DNA from 2 places in the Microbulbifer bruguierae genome. Region 1 is predicted to be linked to the other one. Evidence: predicted binding sites of a transcription regulator. Region 1 holds the regulator's gene; the other holds the start of a gene.
The links. Region 1 encodes PhoB, which activates phosphate uptake and scavenging genes when phosphate is short. Its sites were predicted from a motif close to TGTCATAAANNTGTAACA; they were not measured.
Positions count from the first base shown of each region.

Region 2: PVT68_RS00295 (OprO/OprP family phosphate-selective porin) is a predicted target of PhoB. The motif match lies at 3,482-3,499, and genes of this name have one in related genera.

Region 1 covers NZ_CP118605.1:2,826,900-2,837,500, forward strand. The annotation lists gene PVT68_RS11765 (M48 family metalloprotease) at 1-762, opposite strand, end outside; gene PVT68_RS11770 (DUF4265 domain-containing protein) at 887-1,378, shown strand; gene yaaA (peroxide stress protein YaaA) at 1,555-2,334, shown strand; gene PVT68_RS11780 (DUF938 domain-containing protein) at 2,318-2,941, shown strand; gene PVT68_RS11785 (hypothetical protein) at 3,041-3,400, shown strand; gene traF (conjugal transfer protein TraF) at 3,642-4,847, shown strand; gene phoR (phosphate regulon sensor histidine kinase PhoR) at 4,963-6,276, opposite strand; gene phoB (phosphate regulon transcriptional regulator PhoB) at 6,407-7,111, opposite strand; gene ubiA (4-hydroxybenzoate octaprenyltransferase) at 7,254-8,141, opposite strand; gene PVT68_RS11810 (chorismate--pyruvate lyase family protein) at 8,168-8,755, opposite strand; gene PVT68_RS11815 (dicarboxylate/amino acid:cation symporter) at 8,978-10,288, shown strand; gene PVT68_RS11820 (type 2 periplasmic-binding domain-containing protein) at 10,368-10,601, opposite strand, start outside.
Region 2 covers NZ_CP118605.1:61,709-72,309, reverse strand. The annotation lists gene PVT68_RS00310 (glycosyltransferase family 4 protein) at 1-857, shown strand, start outside; gene PVT68_RS00305 (glycosyltransferase) at 869-2,047, opposite strand; gene PVT68_RS00300 (TraB/GumN family protein) at 2,393-3,328, shown strand; gene PVT68_RS00295 (OprO/OprP family phosphate-selective porin) at 3,622-4,854, shown strand; gene PVT68_RS00290 (indolepyruvate ferredoxin oxidoreductase family protein) at 4,941-8,492, opposite strand; gene PVT68_RS00285 (Lrp/AsnC family transcriptional regulator) at 8,748-9,218, shown strand; gene PVT68_RS00280 (shikimate kinase) at 9,414-9,923, opposite strand; gene PVT68_RS00275 (acyltransferase) at 9,947-10,601, opposite strand, start outside.

The sequences.
Region 1 (10,601 bases):
GTGCTCGATATTTGCGTTGACCCGCGACTGCGACGGTGGGTGGCTGGCAAACAGTGCATCCAGACCGCTGGCCTGGTTGCCTTTCGACAGTTGTACGAATTTCTCCTGCAGGCGCACCGCGCCCTGTGGGTCATAGCCCGCGGCGGCCATGTATTTCATCCCGTAGCGGTCGGACTCCAGTTCGTTATCGCGGCCGTACTTGGCGATATAGGCGGAGCCGCCAAACTGGCTGCCGAGGGAGATCAGGTCGCCATAGGCAGTGTCTTTGGTGGTCGCCCCAAGAATGGCAATACCGGCACCCAGGATCTGTTGCTGGGACATCGCGGCAGCGGAGTGACGCGCTGCCGCGTGCACAATCTCGTGCCCCAGAACCGCGGCCAGCTCCGCCTCATCTTCCAGTAGCACCAGCAGCCCGCGATTGACCGCGATCTTGCCTCCGGGCAACGCCCAGGCGTTGGGTACCGAGTTGTTCAGAACCACGAACTCATAAGGCAGCTGTGGCTGGTCGGAAACCTTTGCCAGTTTCTGGCCCACGTTGCTCACATAGCTCTGCAATGCGGGGTCAATCTGGTACTCACCACCCTGGGTCTGCTGAGCTTTCGGGTATTGCTCTGCACCCAGTGCCACCTCCTGGCTCTGGGACAACAGCGATAGCTCTTTCTTGCCGGTCACCGGGTTGACCGCACAGCCAGCGAGACCGGCAGCCAGTGAGGCTGCAATGGCGCTGGCCAGGAGCCGATTTGCAATTGAACGCGGAATCATAGATCTCTCCCTGTATAATGGTCGATTCAAAGCTGCTTCGCGGGCGGCCACGCTCAGCCGCTCGCCAGTGATGTTTTGACAGCAAATAATTGAAGCCATTGTACACAGTCGGGAGAGCGAGATTATGGCGAGTGCGCTGCAGATTATCGAATTATTTGCCGGCACCAATCCGGACGGCGAGCCGGTGGTAGAGCGGTTGCAGGTGCGGGTCAACGAAGACGACAGCGTACAGCTGGTGCGGTCCCCGGCCTTTATCAAGGGTATCGCCAGTGGCGACACCATCAAGGTCGATCGCACAGATCCAGACAAGCCCAGCTTCGAGCTGGTAAAGCGCTCCGGCAACCTGGCGGTGCGGGTGTTCAGCCGCGGTGACAGTACCAAGCTGTCAGACCAGCTGACCCCGGAACTGGAGAAGCTCGGTGGCGAACTGGATCTGGAGAGCCCGCGACTGCTGGTTTACAGCATTCATGTCAGCTGCGGTTTCGCCGAGATCGAGAAGATGCTCAACAGTGTCTGCGATGGTGCCAACAGCGTTTGGTATTACGGCAATGTGTACGATCCGGTGGATGGGCAGACGCCGTTGAATTGGTGGCAGGACATTCTCAAGCCCGAATAAAAGCTACTGCGCGTGCACCTGGCAGCGCCCGGCGGTGCTGGTACGCCAGCCCGGTCACAATCCTCACGTAGGGTAAGTACGCTCCGGTTGTTGCGCTCTGGCGGTCACCACCAGCCACCCACTCGCTACGCTTTCTGAGCCTAAACAGGCCGAAAATTTAATTTAGAGCTCGCTGTATGCTGATTGTAATTTCCCCCGCCAAAACCCTGGATTACGAGAGTGAAATCCCGCAGCTGGAAACTACCCAACCGGATTTCCTCAAGGAATCCGCAGCCCTGATCAAAGAGCTGAAATCGCTGAGTCCCCAGGACATTTCTGCGCTGATGAAGATTTCCGACAAGCTGGGCGTGCTCAACTACGACCGCTTTCACAACTGGAAGCGCCCATTTAATGATGACAATGCACGCCCGGCGCTGCTGGCATTCAAAGGGGATGTGTACACCGGGCTTGCCGCGGAAACCCTGCACAAGCGGGATTTCGCCTTTGCCCAGAAACACCTGCGCATGCTCTCCGGTCTTTACGGCCTGCTGCGTCCGCTGGACCTGATGCAGCCCTACCGCCTGGAAATGGGTACGAAATTCGCCAACAGCAAGGGGAAGAACCTGTACGAATTCTGGGGTGGCAGCATCACCGCGGCACTCAATGCACAGCTCGCCGCGCTGAAGAGCCGCGAACTGGTCAATCTTGCCTCCAATGAATACTTCAAATCGGTGCAGACCAAAAATCTGGATGCGGACGTGATTACGCCCCACTTCAAGGACTGGAAAAACGGCCAGTACAAGATGATCAGTTTCTTTGCCAAAAAGGCCCGCGGCATGATGAGCCGCTGGGCCATCGACCAGCGGGTAAAAAAGGCGGAGCAACTGAAAGACTTCGACGTCGCCGGTTACTATTTCAGCGAAGAAAACTCCAAAGGCAACGACTGGGTATTCCTGCGTGATGAGCAGTCGGCCTGAGAGGGATGACGGCAAGCTGCCGGACGCCCCCTCCACCGGGCGCAACCGCGAGCCGATTCTCCAGGAGCTGGAGCGTTTGCTGGCACACAGCCGCAGAGTGCTGGAAGTGGGCAGTGGTACCGGGCAGCACGCTACATACTTTGCCCCACGGCTGCCACAGCTTACCTGGCAGACCTCCGAGCGCCGGGAAAACCTGCACGAGGTTCAGGCCTGGCTTGCCCACCGCCCGGCGGACAATCTGCCGCCGTCACTGGAACTGGATGTCACCGGGACCTGGCCTGAGCTGCAGGTGGATACGGTGTTCACCGCCAATACACTGCACATCATGCCCGCAGCTGCGGTGGAGATTTTCTTTCGCCGCTTGCCGCAGATACTGGAGCCCGGTGGTCAGTTGATTGTCTATGGCCCGGTAAAGATCGCCGGTGAATACATAGGCCCGGGCAATGCAGGGTTTGACGTTTGGTTAAAAGAGCAGGACCCGCTGCGGGGTATTCGCGACCTGGAGTGGCTGGACCTGCTCGCCGCGGCCCAGGACCTGAGTCGAGTAGAAAACAATTTTCTGCCAGCGAACAACCAGCTCATGGTGTGGCAACGATCGCGAACCTGATCACTCACGCTGTTGTAGGGGCCGGCCTGTAGGCAAGTGCCTGCAACACCCATGAAGTTGAAGAACCTATCTGGAAGAACGTATTAAAAGGAGCGCATTATGCCCCCATGGTTTGAAACCTCTCTCGCGGTTGTCGCCGCCATCGCCGCTGTTTTTTTCTTCGCCAAATACCGCGAGACTGCCGCCGCATTGCATGAGTCCGAGCGCATGAAGCAAAAGCTGTCCAAGGATCTGGATCGCTATCGCGATGTGCCGCAGTTGCGCGCCCTGCGGGATGGCCTTATCGGCGAGCGCAATCTGCCAGTGGATGACGAGGGGCGCGAGCACCTGCTGATTCGTGACAGCGTCCGAAAACTGGTGCATATCACGGTGCAGAGAACTTCTGAGCCGGTGAGTGGCGATCAGCCGGTGCACTACCGCGCAGGCGGACAGGAACGTCGCCTGCAGGAGCTTGAGTAAGCGCCCTGCAGCCCTCCGATTTTGATAAAAGCCCCACAATGGGGCTTTTTTATGTGCCTCGCTACAACCTGCCCGCAGCTCCACCAGTAAAGTGATATACGTCACGGATATTTTGCCAAATAGTCCAAAAGAGCCATTGCCACGACCGATTTTGGCGGGTATTTTTCCTGTGCCAAATATTCTAATGATCGGCTTACAAAAAGAACTTCTGACGCGAATCTATACAAGGAACAGGTTAAACATGTGGACCAAGAACCAAATTGCCAGCATGGTTGCTGCGGGGGCTATTCTGGGGGCGGCACCGGTAGCCGCAGAGGTATTTTCCGGGCGTGGCACCTCTATGGGCGGTGCCGGCGCTGCCGGTGGCGATTACACCTACAGTGCGCTGATCAATCCGGCCACCGCCACTAATTTCAAGGAAAATGACGATTTCGCATTCACTGTGGATGTGGGGCTGCTGGCCAATGACGTCAACGATTTCATCGATTCCGCGGAAAACCTGACCGACTATCTCGATGAAATCGAAGAAATGTACGCGACCCAGGACGATGCGGATTACCTGCTGGATCAGTTGCAGCAGATGGACCGGGGCCGTCTGACCCTGGACGTGGGCGCTCAGCTGACCATTGCCATCCCCAACAGTGCCGCTTCTGCACTACTGTTTGTGCGCGAGTCAGGTTTTGTTGCCACCGAGCTCGAGCTTGCGGAAGAAGATGTTGATTTTCTGAGCAACTTTGGCGACCGCTACCTTGATATCGATATTAACAACCCGCCAAGCGAAGACGACCTGATCATCGATGGCGACGACCTGATGACCGAGGCCGCGATCAAAGGCTACCGGATGCAGGAAATCGGCATTGCCCTCGCGCGCGAATTCACGTTCGGCGAGACCCTGGTTTCCCTCGGTATAACACCGAAACATCAGCGTGTGGAAACCTTCGAATACAGCGAAGTCGTCGCCGATTTTGAGGGTGATGATGTCGAGTATGAGGATTACGCGCTGGAGCACACCAATTTCAACGTCGACCTCGGTGCCACCATCAATTGGGGGGCGCTGCAGGGTGGTTTGTCCGTGCGCAACGCCCTCGCCCAGGAATACGAAACCCTGAGCGGTGACATGGAAATTCAACTGGAACCGCTGGTAACCGCAGGTTTCGGCTACACCGGAGAAATTTTCACCGTGCTCGCCGACGTGGATCTGACCACCACGGAGCTGTTTGACGGTGCCGGCGCTACCCAGAATGCCCGCCTGGGCATCGAAATGGACCTGTTCGATTGGGCCCAGCTGCGGGTAGGTTATCGCCACGACATGGAAGGCACCTACGAAGACGCGCTCACCGCTGGTATCGGCTTCAGCCCGTTCGATGTGCTCCACCTGCACGTGTCCGCGATCCAGGCCTCCGACAATACTTACGGCGCGGCGGTACAGTTTGGTATCGAACTGTAAGCGTTCCCGGTCTGTATTAAGACTGTTATACGAAAGGGGCCTGCGGGCCCCTTTTTGATTTGTGTCGGTTTGAACTGGTTTGTTGCGGGTAGTCCACAACCGGATCCACTGGGGATCAGGCAGAGCTGCCTGGGGTCAGTTTCTGCGGGGGGAAGTTGAGGGTAAAGGTACTGCCGCGCCCCGGGGTACTGGTGACGCTCAGGTTGGCACTGTGCCGCAGCAGCACATGCTTGACGATAGCGAGCCCCAGGCCGGTGCCGCCACTTTCTCGCGAGCGGCCCGCATCCACCCGGTAAAAGCGCTCGGTCAGGCGCGGGATATGCAGTGAGTCGATGCCGATACCGCAGTCCTTCACCGCGAAGTGGCCGCCGTCTGTGTCGGTTTTCCAGCGCAGCTCAATGGGGCCGCCGTCGGGGCTGTACTTGACCGCATTAAACGCGAGGTTTGCAAAAGCGCTGTGTAATTCGCCAGCATCGCCGGTAATGATGTTGTCCTGTTCACAGGCTACGGCAATATCGTGGCGTCCACCACTCAGGGATCTGGCCTCGCCGGCCACCCGCTCCATCAGCTCGCGCACTGACACCCGGTCGCGGCCGCTGTCGCGCTCCGAAGTCTCCAGTCGCGCCAGAAGCAGCAGATCATTCACCAGGCTGGTCATGCGTACCGTCTGCTCGCTCATCTGCATCAGCGGTCGCTCCCATTTTTGCGGCGCCATGCCACTGGCCTGCAAGGTTTCCAGATAGCCCGCGATTACCGTCAGCGGCGTGCGCAACTCGTGAGAGACATTCGCCACAAAATCCCGTCGCATCTGCTCCAGATTGTGCAGCCGTGTCACATCGCGCACGATAACCAGCGCCTCGTCCTGTCCGAAACGGGTGACTTCCAATGTCAGGATACGGGAATCATCCCCGGGCGCCGGCAACGTGATCGGTTCCTGGGCGCTATGGTTGTGTCGGCGCATGCGCAGGTGTATGTGCTCCACAAAACGCGGATCGCGGATAAAGTTCACCAGTGGCTGTCCGGCGTCGTCCGGCTGCAGCCGCAGCATCTGCCCCGCCGCCGGGTTCCACCACGCCAGATTGCCCTCATCCTCCAGTGCCACAATGCCCTCACGCAGGGCACTGGTGCTGTCCTGTACCCGCCGTAGCATCGCGTGGAGCTTTTGCTTTTCCTTGCGGTGACGACGCTGCAGGCGATAGAAATCATCGGAAATATCACCCCACACCCCGAACGCTGTCGGCGCCGGCCCGCGCCGTCCGTTACTCAGCCAGCGGTCGAAACTGTTCTGTTGCCACAGCAGCCAGAACAGGTAAACCGCGAGGCCGACACACAGTGCCAGCCACCAGTGACCAGAGGAAAAACCAAAAATGGTGGTGCCGAGGGCGATTACGATGAAGCGCGAGAACTCGCCAATACTGCGATCGAGCATGATGGTTCGGCCATCTTGTTTTGGGGTGCATTGACCGGAGTTCAGTGCACCTGCGTACTTTATGCGAAGGCAAAGCACCGGACTTTCCGCGACGCTTCGCGGAATGCCCGAAAATTGCGTAGGGAGATGGTTACACTCTTTCCACAGTCTGTACAGAAAAGCGATAACCGGTACCGCGCACGGTCTGGATGTAGCGTTCGTGGCCATCGACAGTGAGAGCTTTGCGCAGGCGGCGGATGTGCACATCCACGGTGCGCTCTTCCACGTACACGTTGCCACCCCACACGTGGTCCAGCAACTGGGTGCGGGTATAGGCGCGCTCCTGGTGGGAAAGGAAAAATGTCAGCAGGCGGAATTCGGTGGGGCCCATCTCCACCGGGCTGCCGTGGATGGTTACCCGGTGGCTGATCGGATCCAGTACCAGGCCGCCGGCAGTCAACGGTTCTTCCGGCGTACTCGGGCCCGTGCGGCGCAACACCGCCTTGAGGCGGGCCACCAGCTCGCGGGGAGAAAACGGCTTGGTGATGTAATCGTCAGCGCCGGTCTCCAGCCCCTTGATCTTGTGGTCCTCCTCCCCTTTCGCTGTCAGCATGATGATCGGCAGGGAGGACGTCAGTTCATCCCGTTTCAGGCGGCGGGCGAGTTCCACACCGGATACATCCGGCAGCATCCAGTCCAGCAGAATCAGATCCGGCTTCTCGTCGATTACCAGCGCGTGGGCTTCCTGGGCATTTTCCGCTTCCAGGCAGCGGTAGTCCGCCATCTCCAGCGCCACCCGCAACATATCCCGCACCGGTGCTTCGTCGTCGACTATTAGAATCGTCTTGCTGTGCATCTGCCTGCCATACCCCAATGGTTTGCTGTCACTCGTCTGACATTAATTTTTAAGCGGTCATTTAACGTCACTTTAATGACAAATATATGACAGTCGTACCGAGTAGCAGCGGCAGGCAGTGAAAAGCCAATGAAAAAGGGATTCAACGGGTCAGATAATGGAGAAATATACCGGCAAAGACCGCGGCGCCCGCCCAGTTATTGTTTAAAAACGCCTGGAAGCAGCGGTCACGCTCGCGCTCCCGGATGAGCCACTGCTGGTAGCCGAAAAGCCCCGCGGCAACGGCCAGGCCGCAATAAAACAGCGCGCCCAGTTCCGCGCGGCCGCCCAGCATCAGCAGCGCTACGATGACCATTGCCTGCAGACAGCCGGTCATCAGCCTGTCCATCTCTCCAAACAGGATTGCAGTGGATTTGACGCCGATGCGGAGATCGTCGTCGCGGTCCACCATGGCGTAGAAAGTGTCATAGGCCACCGTCCACAGCAGATTGGCGGTAAAAATCAGCCACGCCAGCGGTGGAATTTCCCCGCTTACCGCGGCAAACGCCATGGGAATGCCCATACTGAAGGCCGCGCCCAGTACCACCTGGGGCATATGGGTGTAGCGTTTGGCGAAAGGGTAGCAAAAGGCCAGCGCCAGCGCCGCCAGAGACAGGAGCACCGTCAACCGGTTGGTGGTCAGCACCAGCAGAAACGCCAGTAGCATCAGGCCGGTAAACAGCAGCAGCGCACCCCTGGTGGTGGCTGCGCCGGTCGCCAGTGGGCGCTGTCGGGTGCGTTTGACGTGGCCGTCGATATTGCGGTCGGCAAAGTCGTTGACTGCACAACCGGCAGCGCGGGTGAGGACTACACCGAGTGAGAAAACCGCAAACAAGTGCAACCCGGGCCAGCCGCCGGCAGCGATCCACAGCGCCCACCAAGTGGGCCACAGCAACAGCAGCGAGCCAATGGGACGGTCGAGGCGGGCGAGCTGCCAGTAGGGCAGTGCCGTCGGCCAGCGCTGCTGAATCTGTTGGCTGATCAATTGCATAGGATGCTTCCGGTGTTGGTTTCCGCTCAGGCCATGGGTGGTTTGTGGGGATTGAACCCGCTCAGGAAAGTCTCTGCAACCAGCAGGGGTTTATCCCCGAGCCAGAAGGCGGAGCGGCGGCCCCAGGCACTGGATTCGGAATCGTTGAGCTCGGGCAGCGCACAGCGCGGATTGCGTGCTAGGCGGTTGAGTACGATGGGGCCGCGGCGGATGTCCGGCTGGCTGAACAGGAGCTCCCCCAGGGGGCGGCTATCGAGGTTGCGCAGATAGCGGGATTTGCCGGCGAGTGTGCGTTCGGGAAGAACACTGCGGGCGTAAACCCAGGGGTTTTTGTCACTGCCGTAGAGGAGGACTTCGCGCACCAGCGCGCGGGTTCTGTCCCGGAGGTTCAGGGCGCGGCGCTCTTCGAGCAGGGGGTTTTGCCAGCCCTGGCTGAGGATCTGCACCCGGAATGGTCCGCCGCTGAGATGTTTGAGGGCGGCGGTGAGAGAGCCGGGATGTAGCAGCCAGGGAAGCAGTTGTTCCGGTGGCGTTTGTCCGTGCAGGCTTTCCAGGGGCTGAGGATACCAGTCGCCGATCGCCAGATAGGGGGACTCAATGGGGGAGTGGTACAACGCAGACTCCACGCAGGTTCAAAAGCGCCCATTGTACCCGAGCGGGGATGCGTGGGAATGACCGGCTTTGCCCCCCCACCGCCCTGCCGATATAGTGGCGGTTGGTGTGGGGCTTGAACCCGTTTGGTGGCGGTGCCGCTAGCGGGTGCATCACTCTTATCTAAACGATCTAACAAAAATGTTTTAACCACGGTACTAGTGGTGTCTAACACAGGGCGGACCATGGGGCTCACAAAACAAATCGTACTGGCCATGATCGCAGGTATTGCGGTCGGCTTGCTGTTCAATTTTTTCAATACCAGCCAGATCCTCGGTGCCGGGGTAACGGATTTCATCAACAACTACCTCACCAGTGGCCTGTTCGACATCATCGGGCGGATTTTCATTGCCTCCCTGAAGCTGATGGTGGTGCCGCTGGTACTGGTGTCTCTGGTGTGCGGTTCCTGCGCGCTGTCGGAAGGCAGTCGCATGGGGGTGCTGGCGGGCAAGACGGTGGTGTTGTATCTAGTGACCACCGCACTGGCCATTTCTCTGGCGTTATTGCTGGCGCTGGTGATCCAGCCTGGCAGCGGCCTGGAAGGCATTGTCGGGGGTGGCACCTTTGAGGCGAAACCGTCGCCGCCTTTGTCCGATGTGCTGGTGAATATTTTCCCCACCAACCCGGTGGAGGCCATGGCCAAGGGAAATATGTTGCAGATCATCGTTTTTGCCCTGCTGATGGGCTATGCCATTTCCCGCAGCGGTAAGCCGGGCCAGCGGATTGCCGGTTTTTTCAATGATCTGAACGATGTCATCATGCGCATGGTCAGCGTATTGATGGTGTTCGCACCCTATGGCGTGTTTGCGCTGCTGGCCAACAAGATTGCACAGCTGGGGCTGGATGCGATTTTGCAGTTGCTGAAGTATTTCATGGTGGTGTTACTGGCGCTGGCGTTGCACGGGTTGGGGGTCTACTCGCTGCTGTTCAAGCTGCTGACCGGTCTGAATCCGTTGCAGCTTCTGAAGAAGATGCGCCCGGCGATGGTATTTGCGTTCAGTACCGCATCCTCGGCGGCGACCATGCCGGTGACCTTGCAGACGGTGGAGAAGCGCCTGGGTGTGGATAACAAGGTGGCGTCTTTCACCATCCCCCTGGGAGCCACCATCAATATGGATGGCACCGCGATCATGCAGGGTGTGGCGACGGTGTTCATCTCCCAGCTGTACGGTATCGAAATTGGTCTGATGGGGTATCTCACGGTGATCCTGACCGCGACTCTGGCCTCCATCGGTACCGCCGGTGTTCCCGGTGTTGGTCTGATCATGCTGGCAATGGTGCTGCAGCAGGTGGGTCTACCGCTGGAAGGCATTGCGATCGTGATGGGTGTGGATCGCCTGCTGGACATGGTGCGCACGGCGGTGAATATTACTGGTGATGCGGTAGTGACCACCATTGTTGCCAAGAGCGAGGGAGCATTGAATCTGGGCACCTTCGACGACGACAACTATCACAGTGTGGTGAATAGCGGCGAGGAGCGCACAGCGACTTCCTGAGGCCGGCTGCCGGCATGGGCGGACGCAAAAAAGGGCGAACCTCGGTTCGCCCTTTTTCATTTTCAGCGGGGGCCTTTTACTACCGTGCGGCGATTTCCCGCAGCTTGTCTGCTTCCAGGTCGTCTTCCAGCGACTCCATCAGCTCTTCCGCCAGTTTGCTCAGGGCATCTTTGATCGCTTCTTCGGTGTTGTCGTCGTTGGTGCGGCCGTCGCGGTAATTGCGCACGCGGTATTTGCTGGTGATACCGAGGTCGCGGAGGGCGATGTGTTTTTCCTGCAGGGTGGTGCCGTCGTTGTGTTTCAACAGGTAGTG
Region 2 (10,601 bases), 1.7 Mb from region 1:
AGTTTATTCCACTGAACACGGACCGCAGTCGACATCACCCCAATCTCGTATGGCGATTGGCCAACCTGATTCGCAAAGGCGGTTACCAGATCACTCACGGCCACGGATCAAAAAGCGCTCAGCTACTGGCCGCAGTGCAACCTTACACGGAAACCCGCCGGGTCATTACCCGGCACAATGTTCGGCATCCCCGGGACAAGCTCGCGAGCGCGTTTGACGCCCGTATCGCCATCAGCCACAACTCGGTGGCAAATTCCAAACTGGACTGGAACATCATTCCCAACGGCGTAGAGATACCTCCAGTCCCCGCCAACCTACCGCTACTGCAATCGCTGCCTGCCAATAAGCAGACCGTGCTGGTGGCAAGCCGATTGATCAAGGCGCGCAATGTGGATCAACTGGTTGCCGCCATGCCGCTGCTACCTGACGTTTGCCTGATGGTACTCGGAGACGGCCCGGAAAAAGATCACCTGCAACAGCAGGTGGCGGCACTGAACCTGGAAGAGCGGGTGGAATTTTTCTCTGGCTGCGGTGCGATTGGCAATTTCATTCAGGCAGCCGATCTTGTCGTCGTTCCGACCTCCGCAGAGGGTGCACCTTATACGCTGATCGAGGCGCTATTGCACCGCAAACCGGTGATTGCCAATCGCGCCGGTGATGCGGTGGACTATCTTCCCCCGGAATATCTTCTGGAAACTCTCGAGCCGATGCACATCGCGGAAAAAATACGTGGTGCACTCCTAAACCCAACACTGCAGCAAGAGTTCACGCCACTGTTCGATCGCGCAGAACAGGAATTCACTCTGGACTCCATGGCCAAAGCAACCTGGCAGGTGTACACACAACTGATCGCCTGACCCGGCAACCGTCAAACCACTTCTGAGCCTGGCGCACCCGGCTGGGCCCCTGCGCGCTCAACATCGAGCAATGCATCAAACCAGCCCACCGCGCGGGCAGTGGTCTGCGCAAGGCTGAAGCCGTCGAAATGCACAGTTTCCGCGTTGCTCAGAATTTCACTAGACACACTGACGAGTTGCGCCACGTCGAGGCTGTCTACCACCCCTCGCGGAAAACAGTGTCGCAGAAGCTCAACACTGGTCCCCGAGGCAGCAATAGCGGGACAACCCATGGCCAACGCCTCCGCCACACTGCGCCCGTTGGAGAGAGCAGCATCGGCGAGGTCAAGGGTAAGTCGCGCGCTGCCATACAATTCACGCATATCCCGGCGCGCACCGAGGAACAGAACATATTCATTCAACCCCATGGATGCTGCCTGGCGTTCGAGAGCGCGAGCAAACTTTTCTTGCCCCGGTTCGACATCGCCAATCACCAGTCCGAAAACATCCTCCCGCTCCTGCTTCAGCGCCGCGATCAACTCGAGAAAACGTTGCTGCCCCCGGCCCGGTGCGACAGGCCCGGGGAGTAGTAACCAGTTGCGGCCCTCCAGTTGCGGAAAATCGTTCAGCAGGCGCTGGTGCCAATGTCCTGACACCTGGGCATGGCGATCCAGCTCTCTGGTATTTACCCCGCGGTATAGTGTGCGCGGATTGCCCTTGCCCGAAGTGTTCGAATCGGCCAACAAACTACCGAATTTTTGCTGTAATTCCTGCCCCAACCACTGAGACGCCGCCAGTACCAGCTCTCCGCGCGCCACCGCACTGCCGATGCCGCTGCTGAACAGCCCCCGCTTCCTTGAGCGCTCCTGACTCCAGGTCACCAGATGTGGACGACTCGCGACGGACATTTTTTTCCACACCATCCACCCGTGCCAGCAACACAATGGACCTCGCGCAAGAAGAATGTCCGGTTCCAGCGTAGTCAGTAGCTGGCGCAGTTTCCCGTGCAAACGAAAATTGAACTGCCGTTTGCGATCTACCGACAAGGTGAAATGCTGGCAGCCGTGCAATGTCAGGCGGGAAACCAAGGCCCCACCGGTGGAAATAACGATGGAGTCGTGCCCTTGTCGAGCCAGTTCCTGGGCAAATTCCAGGGCTTCATGAGCCTGTGCTCCGCCGGCCATTGCCGGTACCAGCTGAACTATTCGCATACTCCTACTTCACCCCGATTCACTGTGAAATTTACTCGCCCCCTGCCAGTACCCACCGTCGGAACCGGCGTTGATTGAAAATAATGCAAATTGAAATGGGGCCAACGACGAATTGTACCGCTGATATTTGCGCCACGACGCACAATTTTCGTATCGGAGAAGAAAGTCACAAATTTCGTGGTATACAGTACGACTTCTTCGGCGAAAGGGCGGAGTCTGGGAGAAGAAGAATTGTGACTTTTCCTACACGCCGTTGCAGCGCCACGCAGTATCTCTACCAACTGTCGTGACACTCGTGGCTAACGTAGTGAACAACGTATTGAACAACGTAGAAAGGAAACCCGAATGGCAACCCAAACCAGGAAAACCCACGCGCGCAGACACACCCAAGCCATGACAGACTGGTTTACCCGCGCCCTGCAGGCGCTGCTACTGTTACTCGTTTTTTGCCAGGCCCAGGCGGCCAATGACAAGGGACTGCTACTGGAAGCGAGCAAAGAGGGTCGCACCGTCTATTTGCTCGGATCCATACATCTGGCCGACAAAAGCTTCTATCCCCTCAGACCCGCCATTGAAGAAGCCTACAAAGACAGCCAGGCCCTGGTGGTGGAAGCCGATGTCATCGCCATGGAATCGGATCTGGCATTGCAGCAACAGGTTATGCTGGAATCCCTCTACCCACCGGGACAGAAGCTGAAGGACCACATTCCCGAAGATGTATACCGGCAGTTACAGGACTGGCTGCACAAACGCCAGTTGCCGGAAGAACATTTCAACCGCCTCCGTCCCGCTATCGCCATGATCACCCTCAGCCTGATTGAAATGCAGGCCCGCGGCCTGGATCCAAAGGCCGGTATCGACCGCCACTTTCTCAACCAGGCTCATCGCAACGACAAAACCACATTGGAACTGGAGAGCGTTTTGGGGCAACTACGCATGTTGAACAGTCTGGAAAGGCCGGAACTGTATCTGCAGCAGACCCTGGCGCAACTGGGCGAAATGGATAGCTTTGTACCGCGTATGACCGAAGCCTGGAAAAGCGGGGACCAGAGCAGGCTGCACGAACTGGTGATAAAAGAAAGCCTGCAGCAATACCCGGAGCTTGCCCAGCTCTTCGACCTACTGTTCTACCAGCGCAATGTCGAGATGGCAGAAAAAATCCGCCACTTCAGCAGACAGCACAAAAAACTGTTTGTGGTGGTGGGTGCCGGACACCTGGTTGGGGAAAAATCCGTTCCCTATTACCTGCAGGCGGCCGGTTTTGACATAAAACAGATCTGATCCCAACCGCCGACTCAGCAACCAGCACGTCGCTGAAAACACTTTTCAGCGGCGCCTCCTCTTTCCCCCCCCCCCGAAAATCTCCGCTGAAACTTGCCAGAACGACTTTTTCTGTGCGCTGCTAGACTGGTGAGGCAACCTGTTACCCCGAATTGTTACGTTTTTATTACAGGCGGTAATATTTATTTCTATGGGCGCCAAATATTTCAAAAATGTTTCCAATTTTTGACACACACCATCTACTGCTAGAATCCACCGCCATCAAAACAGCCATAAGACACGGGATATTCAACATGGACTGCCGCTATAAGAGCCTGATGGCCATCACCCTTACCAGCCTGCTCTCAAGCACTGCGGCCGCGGATCAAGCAACCACCAAGGGGAACCTGGAAATCAAGTCGGAGGACGGTAACTTTTCCGCATCCCTCGGCGGGCGTATTCATTTCGATACCTACCTGTTTGACACCGATCTGGAAGACCCTATCAGCACCACGGAATTCCGCCGCGCACGGATTACCCTGAAAGGCAACATCTATGCCTGGAGCTATGTACTCGAGCAGGACTTTACCGGTGGCGACACCCTGAGCGGCTATCGCGATGTGTATCTGGCCCACGAATTTCTCAACGGCGAAATCCGCATTGGCCAGTTCAAGCCCTTCCGCTCAATGGCGGAAATGACGAGCTCCAACGAGATAACCATGCTGGAACGCCCATTTTCAAGTGCCACGGGGCTCTACGAAGGCAACCAGTTCCAGCAGGGAATCGGCTGGACGGGTGTAATGGACTGCTTCACCGTCGGCATGATGGCGTTCAATCTGAGAGACGCAGGCACTCCGCGCAATGAGGGCGTGGGTGCGGCAGGGCGCGTGGCCTGGCATCCCATCAACACCGATGAAGCCACCTTTCACCTGGGTACTGCCATCAGCTACGAGAATGCCAACCAGGGCTCCCAGGCACTGATCGCGGAAGCCGACTACGCCGGCCGTCGCGGTCCATCACAGCTGATGGCAATGAGTCCAACCGGTGACGCATCTACCGCGTCACTGGAACTGGCCGGCAGCTATGGTCCGCTGTACCTCCAGGCGGAGTACGTCATCGGTGGACTCGAGGGAGATTATTACCTCTCAGAAGAAGCCTTCGCAGAGGAGTTTGGCGCGCCCGCCCCCTTTCCCTGTGATCCGGAATTCGGCTGCTATATCGACAACCAGACGATTCAAACCTGGTATATCCAGGGCAGCTGGATGCTGACGGGAGAACACAAGACTTACAGTAAGAAACGCGGCGCATTCAGCTCCGCCAAACCCAGCGGCGACGGGTTGTGGGGTGCGGCGTGGGAGCTGACATTCCGCTATGACACCATGGAAAACCGGGATATCAGCCATCTGCAGGCCCGTAGCACCATCATCGGCCTCAATATCTACGCCAATCGCAATGTCCGTTTCATGCTGAATTACATCATGGGTGACGACGATTTTACCGGCGACGATACCAATCAGTTTGGTGTGCGGGCACAGATTGGCTGGTAACTTCACTAATATCTGGCGATAAAAATGTCTGTACAAAAAAGGCGAGCCGCTGACTCGCCTTTTTTATTTTCAGTCTGCCCGAGGAATTACCCCACCTGCTGGGCCTTGGCTGGATCGAACACTTCCACCGCTGTCGCCGTATCCTGCACACTTACTTTTGGATTGTAAAAACGCTCTAGTGACTGCAACTTCACCTGATTTGCCTTGTTCACGTTCTCGTCCTTAACCGGCCCATAGCCGCGGATCAAATCGGGGTAACTGAGCAGTTCGATCGCAGCCGCGTGATTTTTTGTATTCAGTTTACCCACCACTTCATCGACCAACCGCTCATATTCACCAATCAGGGCGCGTTCCATTTTTCGCTCACGGGTGTACCCGAAGACATCCACCGCCGAGCCCCGCAAAAATTTCAATTTCGCCAGCAGGCGGAAAGCGTTCAGCATCCACCCCCCGAATTTCAATTTGCGCGGCCGGCCGGTATTTTTGTCAAACGGGCTCAGCAGTGGCGGGGCGAGATTGAATTCCAATTCAATATCACCCGAGAAATTCTCCTGTAGGGCCTCGACAAAACGAGGGTCGCTGTAAAGACGCGCGACTTCATATTCGTCTTTGTAGGCAAGTAATTTCGCGTAATTGTGTGCGACGGTTTCTGCCAACGCTTCACTGCCCGGGACCTTATAGATCTCCGCATCCCTTACCTTGTCTACCAGAGCCCGGTAGCGTCTCGCCAACCCGGCATTTTGATACCCGGTAAGGTGGTCCATGCGATGTGCAACCACAGCCTCCAGCCCCTGCGGAAGAGCCTTAGTTTTGCCCTTCGCCAGAAGCCGGTTCAGGACAGAGGGGTCCGCCGCCGCCAGACGCCCGGCCGCCAATCCCTGCAGATTTGCCTCCACCGCCACACCGTTGAGCCTTATGGCCTCACTGATCGCCTCGAGACCCAGCGGAATCAACCCTTTCTGCCAGGCGAAGCCAAGCATGAATATATTCGCCGCTAGCGTGTCGCCGAGGGCAGCCTCGGTCAGCTTGTGACCTTCCACCACATCGAGCTCGAGCACCGCTTCCTTGATAGTATCCAGCACAGCCTGGGGGGAGTGGATATCTTCGCGGCCGAGTACAGATGCCGCAGTGGGACTCAGATGGGTATTGACCACAGCACGGCTGTGGGTCTCATCCAGTTTGGCGAGACTCGCCGACAGGTTGCCCGCAGCAATCAGATCGCAGGCCATCAGCGCATCCGCGCGACCATCGGAAATCCGCACCGCCTGCAACGCTTCCGGGCGGCGAGCGAAACGCACGTGTGAATACACCGCCCCACCTTTCTGTGCGAGGCCGGTCTGGTCCAGGGTGCTGCAGGCTTTGCCTTCAATGTGCGCGGCCATTGCCAGTAACGCGCCGATAGTTACCACACCGGTACCACCAACACCGGTCACCAGCAGGTTGAACGGTTCGCTCAAGTCCGAAAAACGCGGCAATGGCAGCTCGTCGGCTGCTTCGCACAAGGCATCGCCAACACCGGCGCGTTTATTCAGCTTACCGCCCTTGACGGTGACAAAAGACGGACAGAACCCGTTGACACAGGACATATCCTGGTTGCACGTTGTCTGATTGATACGACGCTTGTCGCCCAGCGCGGTATCAACTTTCTCCACCGCAATACAACTCGACTGGGTGACGCAATCCCCGCATCCCTCGCAAACCAGTTCATTAATAAACGGGCGTCCCTCTGCCTTCGGCAACAGGCCCCGCTTGCGCTTGCGGCGCAGTTCGGTGGCACATGTCTGGTCGTAGATGATGACAGTGCAACCCGATTGTTCCCGCAGTTCCTTCATGACCGCGGGCATATGATCCCGGTGGCGAATTTCCACGGCACTGGGGAAAGTGATTGCACCGCGGTATTTGTCCGGGTTGTCCATGACCACAACAACTTTATTGACCCCTTCCGCCAATACCTGCTGGCAGATCATATCCGGGCGCAATTCGCCGTCGTGAGGCTGACCGCCCGTCATGGCCACTGCATCATTGAACAGAATTTTGTAGGTAATATTTACACGAGCGGCCACCGCGGCACGGATGGCGAGAATGCCGGAATGGAAATAAGTTCCGTCTCCCAGGTTCACAAACACGTGGCGCTCACTGGTAAAGGGCGCCTGCCCGATCCAGTTCACCCCCTCGGCGCCCATCTGGGTAAAGGTGTAGGTTTCACGATCGAGCCACTGCGCCATGTAGTGGCAACCAATACCGGCCAGCGCGCGGCTGCCCTCCGGCACCCGGGTGGAGCGGTTGTGGGGACAGCCAGCGCAAAACATGGGAAGGCGGGCGACACTGGAGCCCGCCTGCGCAGCAATACGCTCCGCCAGTGCGTCCAGGCGCATCAACCGGTGCCGGGCGCGCTCGTGGAGTTTGTCCTCACCCAGCAGATACCCCAGCACTTGTGCCACCACCGCCGGCGACAATTCGCCGTACATGGGCAACAGCGGGTTATCGTGCTCATCGACCTTGCCGAGAATACGGGGGAAGTGCGGGTCGCGCAGATGCACGTTATACAGCTCTTCTTTTAACTGCACTTCCATCAGGCTGCGCTTTTCCTCCAGCACCAGCAGGGAATCCAGGCCCCGCGCAAACTCCTGAATACCGGGAACATCCAGTGGATAGGTCATGCCGACCTTGAGGATACGTATGCCTAGTGCCCGGGCGCGGGCCTCATCGATGCCCATATCCTCAAACGCCTGCATCAGATCCAGATGCGCCTTGCCGGCGGTGACGATACCCAGGGTCGCATCGGGGTTATCCAGTACCAGTTTGTTGAGCTGATTGGCGCGGGCAAACGCCAGTGCTGCAGGACGCTTGTAACGCCAAAGACGCTCTTCCTGCTCCAGCGGGTTATCCTGCTTGCGGATATTGAGCCCGCCCGCTGGGCGCTGGATTTCGGGATATGCAAACGAAACTCGGGCAGGATCCACTTCCACCGTAGAGGCGCTATCCATATTCTCAGCCAGCGTGATCATCGCCACCCAGCACCCTGAGAATCGCGAAAGCTCAAGCCCGTAGAGGCCGTAATCCAATACTTCCTGCACGGTAGAAGGGTTGAGCACCGGAATATGCATATCCACGAAGGCAAATTCAGATTGCCCGGGATAGGAAGAAGACTTACACCCGTGGTCATCACCAGCGACAATCAGCGCACCGCCCCTGGGGGAGGAACCGGCCGCGTTGGCGTGTCGGAAGGCGTCACATGAACGGTCGACCCCCGGTGTCTTGCCATACCAGATCCCACAGACGCCATCGACTTGCGCCCCTTCAAACAGCCCCACCTGCTGGGAACCCCACACGGAGGTTGCGGCCAGTTCTTCATTCACCCCCGGAACAAACTGGATACGGTATTCATCCAGCAGTTTTTTGGCGCGCGACAGCTGTTGGTCATAACCGCCGAGGGGAGAACCGCGATAACCGGAAATAAAAGTAGCGGTATTGAGGCCGCGGGCCCGGTCGATACGCATCTGATCAATTGGCAGACGTACCAATGCCTGGATACCCGAAAGGAGCACCCTTCCCTTTTCGGTGGTGAATCGATCGTCGAGAGATACCGCTTTGGTGGCCACTGGCCGAGACTCGGCACGCACGTTTTGCTCGCTCATATGCCTACTTCTTTCCGCTTTTGTGTGGAAGCCCGCGATGAACCGGCCCCCGCTAATTATTGTGATTCGAGGCGCGCGTCGCCGGATTAGGCACCGATTTATACGACTTTTAATACGGTGGCCAAAGTTGACGACGGCGTGGTCAAGCCATACTAGTGCCTAAGGCATGATGGAACATTGCTTTATTTACGTGTTTAGACGTAAAATTATGACGACTATCTCGAAATAAGCTGAAAGTGTAGGACAGGAGTTTATATGAAGCGCTCAACAGACCTGGATGATTTCGACCGCAAGATTCTGCGGGCGCTGCAGGAAAACGCCGATTATTCCATGGCTGAGCTGGGAGACAAAGTGGGGCTTTCCCATACCCCTTGCTGGCGCCGTATCAAGCGCCTTGAGGCCGAAGGCATCATCCGTGGCCGCGTTACCCTTCTGGATCCACGCAAGCTTGACCTGGGAGTCACAGTATACTGCTACGTCACCATACACAACCACGATGAAGATTCCCTGAACAATTTCGAGTCGGCAGTGCAGGATGTTCAGGAGGTGGTGGAATGCTACTCCACCAGTGGTGACAAGGACTATGTACTGCGGGTTGTGGTGGACAGCGTTGAGCACTATGAACAATTGCTCAAACGCTCACTGGTTCACCTGCCGAATGTAGCCTCCGTGAACTCTACCTTTGCATTGAAGCAGGTTAAGTACACTACCCAGCTCCCCCTTTGAGCATCCGTTGCCTCGCCCCAATGTATTTCAGCTCGGCGAAAAGCTCAGCGGCGAAAGTCACTGGGCGCAACTTTGTGAAACCTACACCGCCACGAATGACGGTGTAGAGCCCGCGGGCATGGTGTTCTGCGTGTTTCACAAAGCTGCCCGGGGTTGTGGCACGTCCACAAATTACCTGCGAAGTGCACGAAAACTTCAGCGGTCTTCCAATCGGCTGACTACTTGTGCAAGAACCTGCTCAAGATCCTTTCCATCACAATCCACAATAATATCCGCATAGCGGCGATAAAGCGCCTGGCGCTCCTCGAACAGTTCTTCAAAGCTCTGCCCCGGTGCCTTCGCAATACCACGGCTTTCATAGTTGTGGATGCGGCGACGCAGCTCATCCGCGGAGCAATTCAGAAATACCGCAGGACCAAACTTAAGCAGGTTACGCATACCCTCTTCACTGTAGACCGCACTACCGCCGGTGGCGATCACGCAATTGGGAAGGTCCGCTTCCGCAATCACCTCCCCCTCGATACGCCGCAGATTCAGATAGTCACTTTCATTCATGATCTCCTGCAGAGTCTTGTTCTCCCGCAGCTGGATCAGCACATCCGTATCCACAAAATCCTTTGCCAGCTCTTTTGCCAGCAACACCCCAAGTGTACTCTTGCCGGCTCCCGGCATTCCAATCAGTACCACACTGCCCTGTTTATGCATTGTTATAAGACATCCAAACCAGGTTAATCCCCTCGCCGCGGCCAAACTAGCGACCGCAGCCAACCAAACAGGCTATTGCCTGTGAGCAGCATTTTATCCAATTCATCCAGATTGTGCGCCTGTCGAAAGCTATCTGCGAACAGCGCCTCGCGGGTAATCATGCGGCGGCGGGGATTGATTTGCTTGATCTCGCGAGCGGGATTGCCAGCGACAACCGCATTCGCGGGCACATCGCGGGTCACGATACTCCCGGCGCCGATAACCGCATTATCACCAATCGTTACCCCCTTGCAGATAATCGCACTGTCCCCGATCCACACATTGTTGCCAATCCTGATTGGCGCAGTGCAGCGAAATGGCCGTGTGCGGTTGTACAGCCCGTGCCAGTCTGAGTCGGAGATATAGGCGTTAGCCGCCACCATACAGGCATCGCCAAAGGTGATGGACTCCCCTGCAGAAATTCGCACACCCGGTGAGATGAGCACATAATCACCAATCTTGATATACGCATCGCCACCCCGGTGGCCCATCGCCGTGAAACGGATGCAGTTGTCTGCCGTGGATATCAGGTGAGGGAAATTGCCGAGGCGAATATTGCTACCGAAAACCTTGACCGATGGCGGGTGCATAATTTCCGGTTCACGGCCGATGGCATCAAACTGGGGCAACAGGAAGTGA